2 linked regions of the Tunturibacter gelidoferens genome follow. The protein of the gene in region 2 interacts with the protein of the main gene of each other region in a pairwise test. Links are inferred from orthologs where the notes say so. Each region holds a gene or a part of one and is shown on either strand. Other genes may lie near its edges. The genes, in order: RBB81_RS04135 and ctaD.

Evidence for each region.
Region 1: the proteins of ctaD (region 2) and RBB81_RS04135 interact in binary tests that used the Escherichia coli proteins (3 or more experiments, as listed by UniProt). The link is inferred for Tunturibacter gelidoferens from one-to-one orthologs.

The regions. Positions count from the first base shown.
Region 1 is NZ_CP132938.1:881,603-884,698, forward strand. Bases 90-2,863 are described here. They hold RBB81_RS04135 (pyridoxal phosphate-dependent aminotransferase), read right to left. Parts: upstream 2,179-2,863; coding sequence 1,000-2,178; downstream 90-999. Other genes in these bases: RBB81_RS04125 (YncE family protein), read right to left, coding at 90-320; RBB81_RS04130 (hypothetical protein), read right to left, coding at 695-961. In the rest of the region: more of RBB81_RS04125, read right to left, coding at 1-89. UniProt on the Escherichia coli protein: Shows aminotransferase activity with methionine and histidine as substrates, and to a lesser extent also with phenylalanine.
Region 2 is NZ_CP132938.1:2,431,095-2,434,374, forward strand. What follows is about bases 323-3,280. They hold ctaD (cytochrome c oxidase subunit I), read right to left. Parts: upstream 2,664-3,280; coding sequence 981-2,663; downstream 323-980. Other genes in these bases: RBB81_RS10855 (hypothetical protein), read right to left, coding at 323-348; RBB81_RS10860 (cytochrome c oxidase subunit 3), read right to left, coding at 370-984; coxB (cytochrome c oxidase subunit II), read right to left, coding at 2,688-3,280. Outside these bases: more of RBB81_RS10855, read right to left, coding at 1-322. UniProt on the Escherichia coli protein: Cytochrome bo(3) ubiquinol oxidase is the terminal enzyme in the aerobic respiratory chain of E.coli that predominates when cells are grown at high aeration.

The sequences.
Region 1 (3,096 bases), 1.5 Mb from region 2 along the record:
ATAACGATAGCACCCTCTCCGCCGCCATCCGTGATGAAGCCGCGCCCCAGCGACGGGACGATCGCCACGCCATGCGCAACCTTCTGCCCCGGAATATCTCCCAGCACCTTCCCTGAGCCGGCGTCGATCACCATCGTGTGGGTCCCGCGCGGGACAAACAAGCGGTGTGTCTCGGGATCGACCGTCAGATAGTCCATTGCGCCTTCTCCGCCAATGTGCCATGTTTTGGTCACCTCCCACTTTGTCTGCGCCATAGCGGGCAGAAAACCGGCGATCAACAGCACCGCCAGTGACATTACAACCATTCGCATCGTTCGCATTGATATCTCCTGGCTGGATCCGATGCACCCAATCAACAGCCAAAGTGCATTCGATCGACAGCAGAAGCAAGGTAGCATTGAATGCTTAATTTTCGCTGAATGCGCGAGGCGAGCCGCAGAAACCTATGTCCTGCCGGACGGGGCTTACTGCGCGTGGGCCCCGTCCGGCAGGACACAGGTTTTTACGGTCGATCACCAAACAACGCGTACGCCAAACAGCGTAATCAGCAACGCCGCCTGATCCGGGCTGATGATAAAACGTCACCATTCGTCCAGACTACATTCGTCCAGACTAAAGGAGCACTAAGTTCGGTGTCGATCTCCCCCAGTCTCGCGAGATCAGAACCACCCTATTCCCTTCAGCCTGAAAAGGCTTAGGAGTCCGCTTCCGGATCCACTGGTCCCATCCCCAACCCGCGCCCCGCCTTCTTCTTTCGCGCCGGATACGCCTTCGCCGCCACCGGAGGAGCCATCGTCTCCTTCACCAGCGCCTCAATCCCGCGCCAGTACTTCAAGTCCGCCGGTCGCGCACTCGGCACCGCCTGCCGCATCCGGCAGTACCACAGCGACCACTCCAGCTCCTTCGCACTCTTATTCTTGATCGCAGCTTCAATCCGCGTCACTTCAGAAAATGGCGGCATACCTCTTCATCTTATAGACCCAGGGAACAAGCCGCGCCCTAACGCAGCTCCCGCAGCCTCCGGCAAGCCTCCACCAGATCCTTATCCTTTTTCGCAAAGCAAAACCGCAGCAGGTCCTCACCCTTCCCCGGCCTGAAGAACGCCGACCCCGCCACCGAAGCCACTCCCGTCTTCGCCAGCAGCGCCCTCGCCTTCTCCGCCGCCGTAGCTCCCGGCAGCCCAGCCGCCGAAGCCAGCACATAATAAGCCCCATCCGGCACATGCGGGGTCATGTGAACCTCCCGGAGCGCCTCCACAATCATCGTTCGCTTCACCTCATGCTCCATCGCCAGCCCACTGTAAAAATCCTCCCCCAGCTGCTCCACACCATCCGCTACCCCCTGCTGCATCGGAGCCGGCGCACACACATACGTCAGATCATGAAAGTACCCAATCGACCCCAGCCATCTCGCATCGGCAATCAGATACCCCACCCTCCACCCCGTCACCGAAAACGTCTTCGAAAACCCCGACATCAAAATCGTCCGCTCCCGCATCCCCGGAATCGCCGCCGGACTAAGATGCGTCGCCCCTCCATAAACAAAGTGCTCATAGATCTCATCCGTAAACACGAACAGATCGAACTCCTCCGCAATCTTCGCCAGCCCCTCCAGCTCAAACCGCGTAAACACCTTCCCCGCTGGATTCGAAGGCGTATTGATCACCATCCCCCGCGTCCGTGGCGTAATCGCCGCTCGCACCGCCGCCAGATCCAGCCCCCAGTCCGGCGCCGTCAAAGCCACTGCCACCGCCGCCACCCGCAGCGAGCTCAGCGTATTCACGTGATACCCATAGAACGGCTCAAACACCAGCACCTCATCGCCCGGATTCAGCAGCGCCATCGCCGCCGCCTGAAACGCCCCCGTCACCCCACTGGTCACCAGCACCTCACGCTCCGGATCAACCACAATCCCCAGCGTCCGTTCCACCTTCCCCGCAATCGCCTTCCGCAACCGTGGAATCCCATCCAGCCGCGTATAGATATTCAACCCATCGCGAATCGCACGAATCGCCCCTTCGACCACCACCTCCGGCACCTCCGTGTCGCACACTCCCTGCGCCAGATTCACTCCACCCATCGCATCGCACGCCACACTCATCGCGCGAATCTCCGACTGCACCAGCCGCGGAGCCAGTTCACTCAGCCCCAACCTTGCCGAAACCTCAACCTGTCCCATAGCCCGATCCCCCTTTTGAGCCCATAGCCCAGAGTGAAATCATCTTACGTCCAACCGCCAACAAGCAATCCAATCCCGACCAGCGGGAGGACCACGGAAGGTCAATCTCACGCAAGGAGAAAATTGCATAGATCTCGCGGCTGGGGAGTCACACTGCACTTTGACCTTCCAAATCACTGCTGGAACCGGCCGTTTCAAGGATGCTTCCGGGACTCTTACGTTGAACGAGAGGGTAGTGCCAGTGTTGGCCGATGCCCTTAACAACCCTGTCTTTTTTGCTGCTACGGGAGAGTTCACAGGAACGGTCTCCGGAGTAGGCAGAGAGGCGGATTACCAAGAGGATCGACAATAGGAAGTCATATTCCTTGGAAGTTGCGCTCGCTCCGGGCGTAGCTTCCATGGCGAATCGCCAATGCCTCATCGACAAACGAAGGTCGCTCACTTGTCCGTGTAGTCGGCTTCTCGGACAAGTGATTCCCCTGTAGTTCCTTGAAAACGGGATTATAGGAAACGTCGATGATTGAACTTGCCGAAATCCTGACTTTGCGTGAACCTCGGCCAGCCGGACTTCCCGAGTGTTTTCATCTAAGCATCGGTTGACTTGGCCTAAACTTGGTGCGAGGTCCGACCGTCGTGAAACTTGCCTCATGTGTATTGCTGTTCACTGCGTTTTTCCGCATTCCTGAACCGGGGACACAATCAGCACCGAAGTCCGAACGGCCAACCGAATCGGAGCATCTTCTAGGGCCAAACGGCATGGCCGGATGGACGCTGAACTATCCCAATCCCGACCGAACCGACGAGCGTTATCCACGAACCTTGATACTGAGCCGACACGGGCGCATCATTCGTCGATTTGTAGGTGAGCATTACGTTTGGAAATGGATCTTCTGGGCGGATGGTCATCAAGTCGCCTAT
Region 2 (3,280 bases):
GGTGATGCTGAAGGTTTCGACCGGCAATAGCTGGCGGTGGGTTGCGCCGACAGGAAGCTGCTCGCGGGTGGTGCGGGTGCTCGAGATCTGCATGACGCCGGTTTGTACGGGGACGGCGACGTGAAGTTCGTGCGGGAAGATGTCGAAGAACCATCCGAACATGGAACGCAGAGCCAGGAGGAGTCCTAAGAGGCTGATGACCCAGTGGGTGACCATGCCGGTGATCATGAGCGAGAGACCGAGCGCGAGGACCATGGGCCACGGCGTTGGTGCCGGAAGGATGACGGTGTCTGACCGGTGCTCGTGCTGGTGACCTTGTGCGGATTGCGTGATTTGTTCTTCCTGCATCGTGCTCCTCCTCTCCGGAAGTTATCTGCCTAAGACATAGACGACGAGAAATACGACGACCCAGACTGCGTCGACGAAGTGCCAGTAGAGGGAGAGGACTTCGAGCTTCTCGGAGTGCTCTTCTTTTACGTGGCCGGTTAGCGAGAGCCCGAGGGTGAGAGAGAGCATGATGAGGCCGACGACTACGTGGGTCGCGTGGAGGCCGACCAGAGAGTAGTAGGTGGTACCGAAGAGGTTGGTCTTGATGGTGAGGCCCTCGTCGTGGATGAGGTGATACCACTCGCGGGCGGTGGTGGCGAGAAAGATGGTGCCAAGCAGGACGGTGGCGGCGAGATTGAGGGTGCAGCCTCGGAGGTTATCTTTGCGCAGATTGCTGACGGCGAAGTGAACGAAGATACTGCTGGAAAGCAGACAGATGGTGCCGAAGATGGGGAGCTCGAGCACCTGCGCGGGGGTTGGCCCGCTGAGGCTCTTGCCGATGTAGTAGATGTAGGCGACGACGAAGATGATGAAGATCGCAGACTCGGCGATGATGAGACACGCCATGCCGACGGTGCCGCGGTAAGGCAGCTTCCATGGGGTTTCGATCGGCCCGTCGATTGGAATTCTGCTTGCGGTGGTTACGGTTGTCATCATTCGTAGTCCGAGTCTGGATCTTCAGGGTGTTTCAGATCCCATAGTGGCCGGCGGCTGCTGACGGTTGGTTCGATGGCAAAGTTATAGGACGGCGGCGGCGAAGGGACGGACCATTCGAGGGTCCAGGCGTCCCATGGATCGTGGCCAGCCTCTTTGCCTTTGAAGTAGGAGTAGATCATGTTGTAGACCAGGACGATGGTGCCTGCTGCCTGAAAGATAGCTCCGATGCCGACTATGAGATTCAGAGTGTCCCAGCCGCGGCCCGCTTCGTAGGTGTAGATACGTCGCGGCATGCCGAGGATGCCGGGGACGTGCATGAAGTCGAAGGTGAGATGGAAGCCGATGAGGAAGAGCCAGAAGTGCCACTTGCCAAGCGTCTCGCTCATCATCCTGCCGGTGACTTTGGGGTACCAGAAGTAGAAGGCGCCGAAGAGCGAGAAGACGATTGCTCCGACGAGTACGTAATGGAAGTGAGCGACGACAAAGTAGGAGGCGCTGAGCTGCCAGTTGAACGGAGCGGCGGCGAGCATGATGCCGGTAAGGCCCGCGATGAGGAACTGAAAGAGAAAACCGATCATGAACATCATGGGGACAGCAAAGATGATCTTGCCGCCCCATATGGTCGCGAGCCAGTTGAAGATCTTGATTCCGGTCGGAACCGAGATGACCATGGTGGCGAAGACGAAGAAGGTGTTGCCCGCAGGGCCGAGGCCAGCGGTGAACATGTGGTGCGCCCAGACGCTGAGGCTGATGAAGCCGATGGAGACTGAGGCCGCCACCATCGCGGGGTAGCCGAACATGGCCTTGCGGGAGAAGACGGGGATGATCTCGTTGGCGAAGGCGAAGGCGGGGAGCACGAGGACGTAGACCTCGGGGTGGCCGAAGATCCAGAAGAAGTGCATCCACAGGATGGCGGAGCCGCCGGCCTGCGTGTCGAAGAAGTGAGCGCCGAGGTAGCGGTCGAGCGTGAGCATGATCTGCGCTGCGGTGAGCGGACTGACGGCAACGAAGACGATGCCGGACATGACGAGGTAGAGCCACGGGAGCAGCGGCATGCGGCTCATCTTCATGCCTTTGCAACGCATGCAGAGGATGGTGGTGACGATGTTGAGTGCAGTGCCGATGCTTCCTACACCACTGAGAAAGACGGCGAGCGTCCAGTAGTCGGTGCTGTGACCGGGCGAGAAGACCTTTGAGGTGAGAGGGGCGTAAGCGAACCATCCGACGTCGGGCGCAGAGCCTGCGGCGTAGAGGCCGCTGCCGCCGATGTAACTGAAGTAGAGCAGGAGGCCGGCGAAGGCGGAGATCCAGAAGCTGAAGGCGTTCAGCCGCGGGAAGGCCATGTCGCGCGCGCCAATCATGAGGGGGACAAGATAGTTCCCCATGCCGAAGAGGATGGGCATTCCCATGAAGAAGACCATGGTGGTGCCGTGCATGGTGAAGAGCTGGTTGAAGACCTGAGGCGAGACAAAGTGGTTGTTGGGAATTGCGAGCTGAATTCGCATCAGGATCGCTTCGAAGCCAGCGATGACGAGAAAGATCAGGGCGTACACGATGTACATCAGCCCGATTTTTTTATGATCGACTGTCGTTAGCCACTCGTAGATGACGTTGAGCGGTGGTCGACTCTGAGTCTCCAGTGTCTCGTCGACTGCTTCCAATACAGGAGTTGTGGTCATGCTTCGCTTCTTTCCGGTAAAGGGTTAGTGAAGCTGAGAGAGATAAGCGGTGATGACGTCGAGATCGTGATCGTTCAAATGCATCGCCGGCATTAAGGAACCGGGCTTCATGGAGTTCGGGTCATCGACCCACCGCCTCAGATTTGCGGGCGTGTTTTGAATCGGCCCGGAGGCGATGGTGTCGCGGCTAGCGAGGTGGGTCAGGTCGGGGCCGAAGCGGCCGGTGGCGACGGTTCCTTTGATGGCGTGGCAGTTGATGCAGGCGTCTTTCATGAAGACGGCCTGACCCTCGGTTGCCGCGGCGTTGCCGGGGAAGTCCTTCTGTGCGGGCCTATTTTGCTGGTCGAGCCAGGCGGCAAAGTCTTGCGGGGTCTGCGCGTAGACGCGGAGGAGCATCTTTGCGTGTTGGGTTCCGCAGTATTGGGCGCACTGGCCGAGATAGAGGCCCGTCGCTTCAGGGTCGATCCACATGGTGTTGACGCGGTTTGGAATCAGGTCCATCTTGCCGGCGAGACGAGGTATCCAGAAGCTGTGGGAGACGTCGGCCGAGGACATCGTCAGATAGGTCGGGGTTGGCGATGCTGGGTCGCTGATGGGAACGTGGAGCTCGTTGGCTG